2 regions of the Actinomadura formosensis genome follow, and region 1 is predicted to be linked to the other one. Evidence: riboswitches for the same ligand, from Rfam matches in the RefSeq annotation. Region 1 holds a riboswitch; the other holds the start of a gene.
The links. A riboswitch is a leader RNA that binds a small molecule or an ion and turns the genes downstream of it on or off. The one in region 1 is predicted to bind S-adenosylmethionine.

Region 1 (5,202 bases):
GCAACATGGTCCGGGACGGGTTCCTGACGTCCGCCGACGCCGCGTCGATGAAGTTCCCCCTGCCGGTCAAGCAGAAGATCACCGACGTCCTCAAGGGCCAGAAGGGCTACATGGTCAACGTGGCCAAGAAGGAGCTCACCGAGCGCCGCGGCTACAGCGAGGACGAGATCAACCGCAGCGGGCTGAAGATCACCACGACGTTCGACAAGCGGCTGATGGACGCGATGAAGCAGGCCGTGGCGGGCAACACCCCGGACGGGATGAGCAAGAAGATCCGCACCGGGGCGGTGTCGGTCGATCCGTCCACCGGGCAGGTGCTCGCCTTCTACGGCGGCCGCGGCTATCTGGAGGAGGCGCTGAGCAGCGCCTTCGGCGACCACGCGCAGGCCGGGTCGGGGTTCAAGCCGATCGCGCTCGCCGCCGCGCTGCAGGACGGCCGGTCGCTCGACGACACCTACGACGGCAGCTCACCGCAGACGTTCGCCGGCTCGCCCATCCACAACGACAGCGACGAGAACTTCGGGATGGTGGACCTCGTCACCGCCACCCAGCACTCGATCAACACCGCCTACGTCAACCTCGGCCAGGACATCGGCAACGAGAAGATCGCCGAGATGGCCGAGAAGATGGGCATCCCCCGGTCGCAGATGACCGCCGACCAGCGCCACGCCGCGACGTTCCCGCTCGGCATCGTGTCGCTGCATCCCGTCCAGCAGGCGGGCGTGTACGCGACGTTCGCGTCCGAGGGCGTGCACCGGACGCCGTTCGTGGTGAAGTCCGTCACCGGCGGCGAGAACGAGAAGCGCACGTTCACCGAGGAGGGGGAGCGGGCGCTCAGCGTGCAGAACGCGCGGGACGCGACGTATGCGATGCAGCAGGTCGTCCAGGGCGGTACCGGGACGAACGCGCAGCTTCCCGACGGCCGTGAGGTCGCGGGCAAGACCGGCACCACCGACGAGGGCCGGGCGATCTGGTTCAACGGGTTCATCCCGCAGATGGCGACGTCGGTCGCGATGTTCCGCAGCGACGGCAAGCCGCTGAACATCCCCGGCTACGGCGCGTACGGCGGGCAACTGCCCGCACAGATCTGGCGCTCCTACATGTCGGACGCCGTCAACATCAAGGACTACGCGCCCAAGTCGTTCGGGTCGCCGTCCACCACCCCGGGCGGCGGCTACGACACGCCGCCCCCGCAGGACTCGCCCGGCACGCCGGAGCCGCCGCCCACGACCGTGCCGTCCGAGCCGCCGCCGACCACCGAGCAACCCGACATCCCGCTGCCGCCCACGCCGACCGTGCCGCCGACCATCGTCCCGCCCGAGCCCGGCGGGGGCGGCGACCAGCCCGGCGGCGGAGGCGGTGACGGCGGGGGCGGCGGCACCGGCGGTGGAGGCACCGGCGGAGCCGGCCCGGTCTCCTCCAGGTAGCAAGCCCGGTCGCGGGCCGGCTCAGTCGCAGGCCGCGCCGATACTGGCCGGTGTCTCCTTCATCACCGTGTTGAGCTGGGAGACGTCGCCGGTGCCGACGGCGGGCGCGGCGGCGCGCAGCCTGTCCGCCTCCGCCGTCAGCGCCTTCCGCAGCGCACTGTCGTCGGCCTTCTTCGCCAGCCCGTCGACCCGTCCGGCGAGCTGCTCGGTCGCCTGCCGCCACTGCACGGGCTCGGCCGCCGGAATGCTCCTGACCTGGGTGATGTACTGCTGGAACACCTTCTTGGCGTCGGTGCACACCTGGCCGGAGTTGCCGCCCAGCATCCCGCACCCGCTCAGGGCGCCGAGCATCACCACGCCTCCGGCCAGCGCCCGAACCACCCCGTACCGCATCGCACCCTCCCGCTTGATCCCCGACCGGACCCGCATATGATTCCGCACGAGGTCATGAGCGCCAGTGTCAAGCCCCGGCTTGCCGGCCGGCAAGCCTTCGCCCGCGACGGAGTGCCCCGGGTGAGGACCTTGCCGGACGCGGTACCGCGTCCCGGCAAGCGCGGATCCCGACCTTCGCCCGGGGTCCCTGACCCCGGAAGGATCCGGCATGCCCACGCTGCTCGCCCATTCCCTCATCACGCCTGCTGTGACGCACCCCGAGGGGGTCCGGGTTCGCCGCATCCCCCGCGTTGTCGGGGCGGGCCTCCCCGTCCCCCTGCGGGCCGCCGCCCCCTGTCCGAGGGGTGGCGGGGCCGGCGCATCGGCCGGCTCGACGACGCGGTGGGCGGCGTCCGCCGAGCAGCGGCACGAGGCCGGGTCGCCGAACGTCCTCGGCGCGATCGCGCTCGCCGGGCCGGCGGCCCGCTGACCTGCGAACCACCGCGGACAGTCAGGTGAATATGCTTTTTGGTCCTGTTCGCCCATGTAGCGTAAGCAGTCGCGCGGGGACGAGCACGGAGGAAACAGGGGGTGGCGACCGTGGCCGACGCGTGGCGACCCACGTCGGAGCTTGAGCACCGGTTGCAGGAGACCGTACGGGCCGGGGACCAGGAGGGCTACTTCCGCCTCCTCGCGGACAGCGAACTCGTCGTCCCCGTCGCGCCCGATCTGGTGGACGGTGTCCTCGCCAACGAGACGCAGCCGCCATGGCCGACCCAGGAGGAGGACGGCCGTGTCCACGTCCTCGCCTACACCTCGGCGTCGGCGATGCGCGCCTGTCTCGGACCGTCCTACCGGCACTTCATGACGCTCCGGTTCGGCGACCTCGCGGAGACCTGGCCGGACGCCCGCTGGTGGCTCGCCGTGGACGCGCCCGCCCACGGCGCCGGCACCGTCCTGCCCATCGAGGCGCGGCTGCCGGCCTGGTTCGTCCGCCAGGTCGCCGAGGGCGACGGCCGCCCGCCCCGGGTCGGCCGCGCGCCCGCCCCCTGGGAGGAACTCCGCGACCAGCACCGCGACCTGCCCCGCCGGTCGCCGCGCCCCGAGTTCCAGCCCGCCAACGACGTCGAACGCGAACTGCTGCGGGCCGCCGCGAACAACGACCACGACCTGTTCCTGCAGACGCTCGCCGACACCGACGTCCTGCTGCCCGTCCCGGACGACATGGACTACGCGCTGCGTCCGGGCCGTCCCGGTTTCCCCTGGCAGACCCGGGAGGTGGACGGCGCCACGGTCGTGCCGGTCTTCACCTCCCCCGAACGCCTCACCGAGGCGTCCGGCCCGGGCGCCGAGTACATCAAGCTGCCGTTCACCGTCGCCCTGCGCTACTGGCCGAACCACGACTGGCTGCTCGCCATCAACTCCGGCTCCCCCGCCGGCGGGACCGTCCACGCCCAGCAGCTTCCCGGCCTCGCGACCTGGGCCGACCAGCGCGCCGCCCAGCGCATGACGGACCGCTTCGAACCGCAGAACGACATCGAACAGCGCCTCTTCGAGGTCGCCCGCCGACGCGACACCGACACCTTCTACACGCTCCTTCTCGGCGCCCAGGTCCTGGTGCCCGCCGACGCGGACACCCCGTGGGGCATCGTCCCCGGCGACCCCGACTTCCCGTGGCGCCCCGTCCCCGTCCACGGGCGGACGTCGATCCAGGTCTTCACGTCCCTGCGGTGGATGAACGAGGCCATCGGCTCGTCCCGCTTCATCATGCCGAGCCTGCACGAGATGATCGCCGCCTGGCCGGACACGGACTGGACGCTCGTCCTCAACCCCGGGACCCCGATCGACGCGTCCATGCCGGGCGACCAGATCCGCACCCTGCGCGGCCCGGCGACCCCGCCGTCGGCGTCCACGCCCCCGCCCCCGGAGACCCCGGCGGTCCCGGTGGCCCCCGCCGTCCCCTCGGCCGGCGACGAGCGGCACGGCACCCTGGGACGCCACGCGGGCACGCCGCACGAGGACGCTCCGAGCGATGCGGGCCCGCCCCCCGTACCGAGCAGCTCGGGTCCAGCCGGCGGGCCGGGCCTTGAGCCCACGACGCCTCCGGGCGGAGTGCCCCAGGCGGAACACCGCGCGCCCGACCTGCCCGGCCCGGCCCGGCCCGGCCGCCACGCTGGCCTCCCCGCCGAAGAAGCACTGGGCAGCGGTACACCCGATGGCCCCGCCCCAGCGGAGCCCGGTCTCCCGCCGGCCGGCGCCGAGGGCGTTTCCAGCGAGCCGATCGATCTCGCAAACCCCGGTTCAGGCGATGAGCCTGCGGCAGGACGTGAACCCACGGCCCACCCCACCCCGCAAGCGTCCGGCGGGCCGCAGAACAGCGCCCCACCTGTCGAAACGGAAGATCCCACCGGTACCACCGGTGAGCCCTCCAGCCTCCCCCCAAGCACTCCTCACGACCCCGCTTCGGGCGGCACAGGCACATTCCACACGCAGGGCCTCGCCAGTGAGCCCGATAGCGTCCCGAACGCCGCTCCAGGCGGGGAGCCTGGAGCGAGCCCTGAACCCACGGCCCACCGCGACCCCCGCCCGTCCGGCATGTCCGGCGCCCCGGAAGAACCAGGCCGCCACACGGGCATGCCCGGCCGACCGCATGGCAGCGCCGCACCCGCCGGAACGGGCGACCCCACCGGCGAACTCTCCGCCCCGGGCACAGCCCACGAAGCCGCTCCGGGCGGCGCAGGCGCGTCCAGCCCGCCGCAGGATCTTGCGGGCGGCGCGAACACCGGTCCGGACGTCCGGCACGGCACGAGCCCGGAAGCCGCGGCGCACGACGCGCCTCTGGCGCCTGACCCGTCCAGTACGACGGAAGACATCGGCATACCGGGCGTTCCCCAGGAAGGCGTGCCGATCAGCGTTATCGCCACCGAGGCGGCGGGCGGGCACGGCGCAGCAGACCTCGGAGGCCGGCACGGAAGTGAGCCGGGCGGTTCGGGCGCGTCCCCCACGCAGGACATCGGCGGCGAGCCGGGCGCGGGACGTGGACCGGTGCCGCACACCGGCCCTCGCGCGCCTGACACACCGGGAGCGCCGGAGCCGCCCGCGGGCATGCCCGGCTCGCCGCACACAGGTGCGCAGGGCAGCATCGCCGGCACGCCCACCGGCCCCGGCACGGAGGACCTCAGCCGCCGCCCGGGCTCAGCACACGAGCCCGCTCCGGGCGGCGCGGGCGCGGCCGGGACGGGGGACGTTGACGCCGATCCCGACGGTGAGCCCGGTGCGGGCCTGGAAGCCCCGGCACAGGACGCCCCACGCACGCCCAGTGCGCCGCACGAAGGCCCGCAACCCGGCGAGGCCGGTGAACGCGGCACGGACGAGTTCGGCCGGCACCCGGGCGCACTCCATG
Region 2 (5,202 bases), 3.0 Mb from region 1:
TTGGCTCATACCGGCAGGGTCTCAGTTGGGATCGAGGCGCTCCACAGTGACCCACGTGGTTTCCGCCACGGCCGGACCCGGCCGGATTAACGGAGGGTGCCTCGGGTAACCGACCGGCATGAGCAGGTCCGAGACCACGAAGACCGTGCTCGTCGCCGGTGCGGCCAACCTCATCCTCGCGATCGTCAAACTGATCGCCGGCCTGCTGGCCGGCTCCAGCGCGATGCTCGCGGAGAGCGCCCACTCCGTGGCGGACACCCTCAACCAGTCCTTCCTCTTCGCCTCCCTACGACGCAGCGAACGTCCCCCCGACCGGCGGCATCCCTTCGGCTACGGCAACGAGCGGTACGTGTGGTCGCTGCTCGCCGCGTTCGGGATCTTCATCGCCGGCGCCGGCTTCTCGATCTTCGAGGGCGTCCTGACCATGACCGGTCACGGCGGCACCGGGACGGGGATCTGGCTCGCGTACGCCGTGCTCGCCCTCGCCGCCGTCCTGGAGGGGGCGTCCCTGGTCCGCGCCATGTACCAGGCGCGCAAGGAGACCCGCGAGAACGGCCGTGACCTCGTCGAACACGTCCGCCGGTCGCCCGACGTGACGTTCAAGACCGCGCTGTTCGAGGACAGCGCCGCGATGGTCGGCCTCGCGCTCGCCGCCGGCGGCCTGGTGCTGCGCCAGATCACCGGGTCGGACTTCTGGGACGGGCTCGCCTCCGCCCTCATCGGCCTGCTGCTCGCCGGTCTCGCCCTCATGATCGGGCGGGAGAGCACCGTCCTGCTCATCGGGCGGGCCGCCGACCCGGCCGCGCAGCGCGAGATCCGCGCGGAGATCCTCGGCGCGCCCGGAGTGACCGGCGTGGACGAACTGCTCACCATGCACTTCGGCCCCGAGCAACTGCTCGTCGCCGCCAAGGTCCACTTCTCCGACGACATCAGCGCCGACCAGGCCGAGGACGTCGCCGGCGAGATCGACCGGCGGCTCCGGGAGCGGCTCCCGATCGTCCGGCACGTGTTCCTCGACCCGACGCAGCGCACCGTCCCCGCGGAGACACCGGCGTGATCAAGACCGCACCCGGGTAGCGTCTCAACAGATGGACCCGGCTGTCTGGCATCCGGTCAGTTCATGTAAAGTCACGCATACGAGCTGAAACCGTCGCTCGTACTGACAACTGAATACCGCTCATCCAGAGGGGTGGAGGGACCGGCCCTGTGAAGCCCCGGCAACCACCCGGCTGAAGCGCGCTCGCGATCCTGCGAGGCCGGCCGGGAAATGGTGCCAACTCCGGCCTGCGACCAAGGTGGCGCAGGGAAGATGGGGAGAAAGGCCTCGCTTCATGGCATTCACGCCTGCCACGGACCTCGGACCGGCTACCGCCCTGGTCTGCCGCGAATGCGGCTCCACCCGCGATCTCGGCCCCTTCTACGCGTGCGAAGAGTGTTTCGGCCCCCTGGAGATCGCCTACGACTTCGGGACCGTCACCCGCGCCGGGATCGAGTCCGGCCCGCGCAACATCTGGCGCTACCGGGGGCTGCTGCCCGTCCCGTCCCATGTTGCGGACACACCCAACACCGAGCCCGGCCTGACCCGCCTCGTCCGCGCCGACAACCTCGCGGAGAGCCTCGGCCTGCAGAGCCTGTGGGTGAAGGACGACAGCGGCAACCCCACCCACTCGTTCAAGGACCGCGTCGTCGCCGTCGCGCTCGCCGCCGCCCGCGAACTCGGTTTCAAGGTGCTGGCCTGCCCGTCCACCGGCAACCTCGCCAACGCGGTCGCCGCCGCCGCGTCCCGCGCCGGGATCCGCAGCGCGGTGTTCGTCCCGTCCAACCTCGAAGCACAGAAGATCATCACGACGGCCGTGTACGGCGGGACGTTCGTGACGGTCGACGGCAACTACGACGACGTCAACCGGCTCGCGTCCGAGATCGCCGGGGAGCAGGACGACTGGGCGTTCGTCAACGTCAACGTCCGGCCCTACTACGCGGAGGGCTCCAAGACGCTCGGCTACGAGATCGCCGAGCAGCTCGGCTGGCGGCTGCCGGACCAGATCGTCGTCCCGGTCGCGTCCGGCTCCCAGCTCACCAAGATCGACAAGGCGTTCCAGGAGCTCATCAAGCTGGGCCTGGTCGAGGACAAGCCGTACCGCGTGTTCGGCGCCCAGGCGACCGGCTGCTCCCCGGTCGCCGCCGCGTTCAAGGCCGGCCACGACGTGATCCGCCCGGTGAAGCCCGACACCATCGCCAAGTCCCTCGCGATCGGCAACCCCGCCGACGGCCCCTACGTCCTGGACGTGGCCCGCCGCACGGGCGGCGCCGTCGAGGACGTCACGGACGACGAGGTCGTGGAGGGCATCCGGCTCCTCGCGCGCACCGAGGGCATCTTCGGTGAGACCGCCGGCGGCGTCACCGTCGCGACCCTCCGCAAGCTGGCCGCCGCGGGCACCCTCGACCCGTCCGCCGAAACCGTGATCATCAACTCCGGGGACGGCCTGAAGACCCTGGACGCCGTCGCCCCGGTGGTCGCGCCGAGCGCGAACATCGCCCCGTCCCTGGCGGCGTTCCGCGCCGCGGGCCTCGCCTGAGAAAGGAGCACCATGAGCGTTTCCGTGCGCATCCCGACGATCCTGCGGACCTACACCGGCGGCGAGTCCGAGGTGAAGGCCGAGGGCACCACCCTGCGCGCCGTCGTCGCCGACCTGGAGACGAACTACTCCGGCATCTCCGCCCGCATCCTGGACGATGCGGGCAAGATCCGCCGTTTCGTCAACGTGTACGTGGGCGACGAGGACGTGCGCTTCGCCGACGGCCTGGACACCCCCACCCCCGACGGCGCCCAGATCTCCATCATCCCCGCCGTGGCCGGCGGCTGACACCACCCGCGGGCCCGGCTCCGGCCGGGCCCGCGCACTGGGCTGCCTCGACCACCGCGCCGGCGCCCACGGGTCAGCGCCGCGCCGTGCGGCGCCGGCCGGCCGGACTCTAGGATGGCGCGGTGGCAGAGCATGACACGGTCGAACTGATCCATCTCGCCGACGACCTCGGAAACAGCGTCGTCCTCCGCATAACCGGACAGGACGCCCGCGGCCTGAGCGGCGTCATCGAGATCGGCAGCTACTTCGTCAACGGCAGCATCAAGACCCGCCTGACGCCCGAGGACCTCATGCAGTGGGGGGACGTCCTCGAATCCCTGGGTGAGGGCGCTGACGCCGCCTCATGGCGCGAAGGGCAGCGCGCACCCGAGATCCACCTGGAAGCGGACGACAAACATGTGACCATCGCCGTGGTCGACTCCCACTCCTACCTGGTCACCGTCGAACTCACCATCGAGGTCGCCCGGGACTGGATCGAAACCCACCGAGACCGGCTGACCGCCGTTCACAAGACCTACCCTGACCTCCCATAACCGCGCACCGTCCGAAGAACCGGAAGTGTGGACGGTGCCCGGCGATTCGGCAGGATGAGGCGCCGCGCCGGTAGTGGACGACCTGGCTGACCACCCCGCAACGTGCCGTACCACGTCGGCCCCTGCCATCCAGCAGCATGCCCTGTCTAGGACGACTGCCCATAGCTGACAAAGAACGGATCGTCGTAATGCCGTAAACCTGCGGATCCCATGTGGCCATGTGCGGTCAAATGCGCCCGCCTTGCAGTGGAGGCCGGGTGACCTGGCTATATATGAACGCAAGGAATGCAGGGGGTTCCGTGAAAAAGGCTCGATCCGTTCCGGATTACATGGGGCGAATACTCTCGCCCGCAGGAGTTCCCCAGGGAAGCTGCTTCCAGATCGCCCCCGGCTATCTGGTGACGGCGTGGCACGTCCTGCAGATGACCATGGCGCTGAGCGAGGACGACGGAGACGAAGGGGCCGTATTCGTCGACCACCTTTCCACACCGGGTTCCGCGATGATCCGTGCGACGCGTGTGGCCGGGGACAAGAAAGCCGATCTGGCGCTGCTCAAGGTCGAAGATCCATTCCCGGGAAGTGTGCGGCTCGTCCGGTCGTCCGACGCGGTGGCTCCCGGAGAAGAACTGATCATTGTGGGGCACGCCGTCATCCGGGACGGGCCGGATCGACCGGACCTGGTGTGGACCGAAGCCCGCGGGGAGTGGGAAGGGCAGACCAGGCGCGGCGACCTGATCCTCGGACGGCTCCGTTCCATGGACGTCCTGCAGGGCATGAGCGGAGCCCCGGTACGCAGGAGAAAAGACGACAGCGTGGTCGGCGTCATCTCGGCGCGGTACAACACGATCGACGGCTGGTTCAGCAACAGCGTGTGGGTGGCGCGCACCGTCGAACTTCGCGAACTGTGCCGGGGCCACGTGGACCTGACGAAGGATCGGTGGGTCGGTTTCGCCGCCGCGGGCGCCGCCTTCTCCGCCGCCGAGTTCGTCATGAAGCGAAAAGCCGAAGCCGGTACCGATGCGGTCCGGGAAGCGACCCTCCACGTCCCGGCCAATAGTTCCACGCTCGAAAAGCCCTCGGTGGTGGACAAGACGCCCGGAGGCGGCGGCGCGCCCGACGCGATGGATGCACCCGGCCCGCCGGACGGGCTGGAAGAGATCGCGGAGAATATGGGGACCGCCGTCGCCAAATCCGTAGCCCGTTTCATCAGAGACTACCTGTTCTGATCGCTCGGCCCGATCGGTGCGGTGCACAGGACGCACCTATCGACCGGGTCGAGCATCCGGCCATTACGACGATCTTCCCAGGTGACCTCTCGAAAGGCGTGCACGATGACCGACGGATACGACCGCGAACACGGATACGACCCCGAACACGATCAGTGGATCGACCGCGTGTCCTCCTCCAACGCATTCCCCTTGACGATGCCGGCCGTTTTGCACGATGGCAGCATGCGGGATCTCCACGTCGACGCCGGCGACGCCTACATCCACCGCGACACCGGGATCATCCTGTCCCTCTTCTTGTCGGACGGCACGGGCCAGAAGGTCGGCTACGTCCTCAAGCACGCCGATCCGAGCGTGGAGCCCTTCAAGGACCTCCTCCACGGTGCCCGAGACCTCTACGTGCTCTGGTCCCTCATCGGTGCCACCCCGGTCGGCAGGGCGCTCAAGATAGGCGGGTTCGTACTCCGTCATCTCATCAGCGCGAACCAGAAGCCGAAGGACGCGGGCTACTACCAGTACCCGGAGGGGGGCCTCGCGATCCGTGGCATCTACCGGCTGAGCACGGACTGAAGCAGGGCT

Region 2: it holds a riboswitch for S-adenosylmethionine, as region 1 does, so the genes downstream of both, thrC (threonine synthase) here and ACQP1N_RS25805 (hypothetical protein) in region 1, are expected to answer to the same signal.

Annotation. Positions count from the first base shown of each region.
Region 1 is NZ_CP192011.1:5,496,775-5,501,976, forward strand. It holds gene ACQP1N_RS25795 (transglycosylase domain-containing protein) at 1-1,427, shown strand, start outside; gene ACQP1N_RS25800 (hypothetical protein) at 1,449-1,820, opposite strand; SAM riboswitch class IV at 1,871-1,987, shown strand; gene ACQP1N_RS25805 (hypothetical protein) at 2,029-2,289, shown strand; gene ACQP1N_RS25810 (SseB family protein) at 2,391-5,202, shown strand, end outside.
Region 2 is NZ_CP192011.1:1,221,484-1,226,685, forward strand. It holds gene ACQP1N_RS05765 (alpha,alpha-trehalose-phosphate synthase (UDP-forming)) at 1-9, opposite strand, end outside; gene ACQP1N_RS05770 (cation diffusion facilitator family transporter) at 119-1,057, shown strand; SAM riboswitch class I at 1,175-1,316, shown strand; gene thrC (threonine synthase) at 1,332-2,576, shown strand; gene ACQP1N_RS05780 (MoaD/ThiS family protein) at 2,589-2,864, shown strand; gene ACQP1N_RS05785 (DUF5959 family protein) at 2,987-3,397, shown strand; gene ACQP1N_RS05790 (S1 family peptidase) at 3,697-4,623, shown strand; gene ACQP1N_RS05795 (hypothetical protein) at 4,729-5,193, shown strand.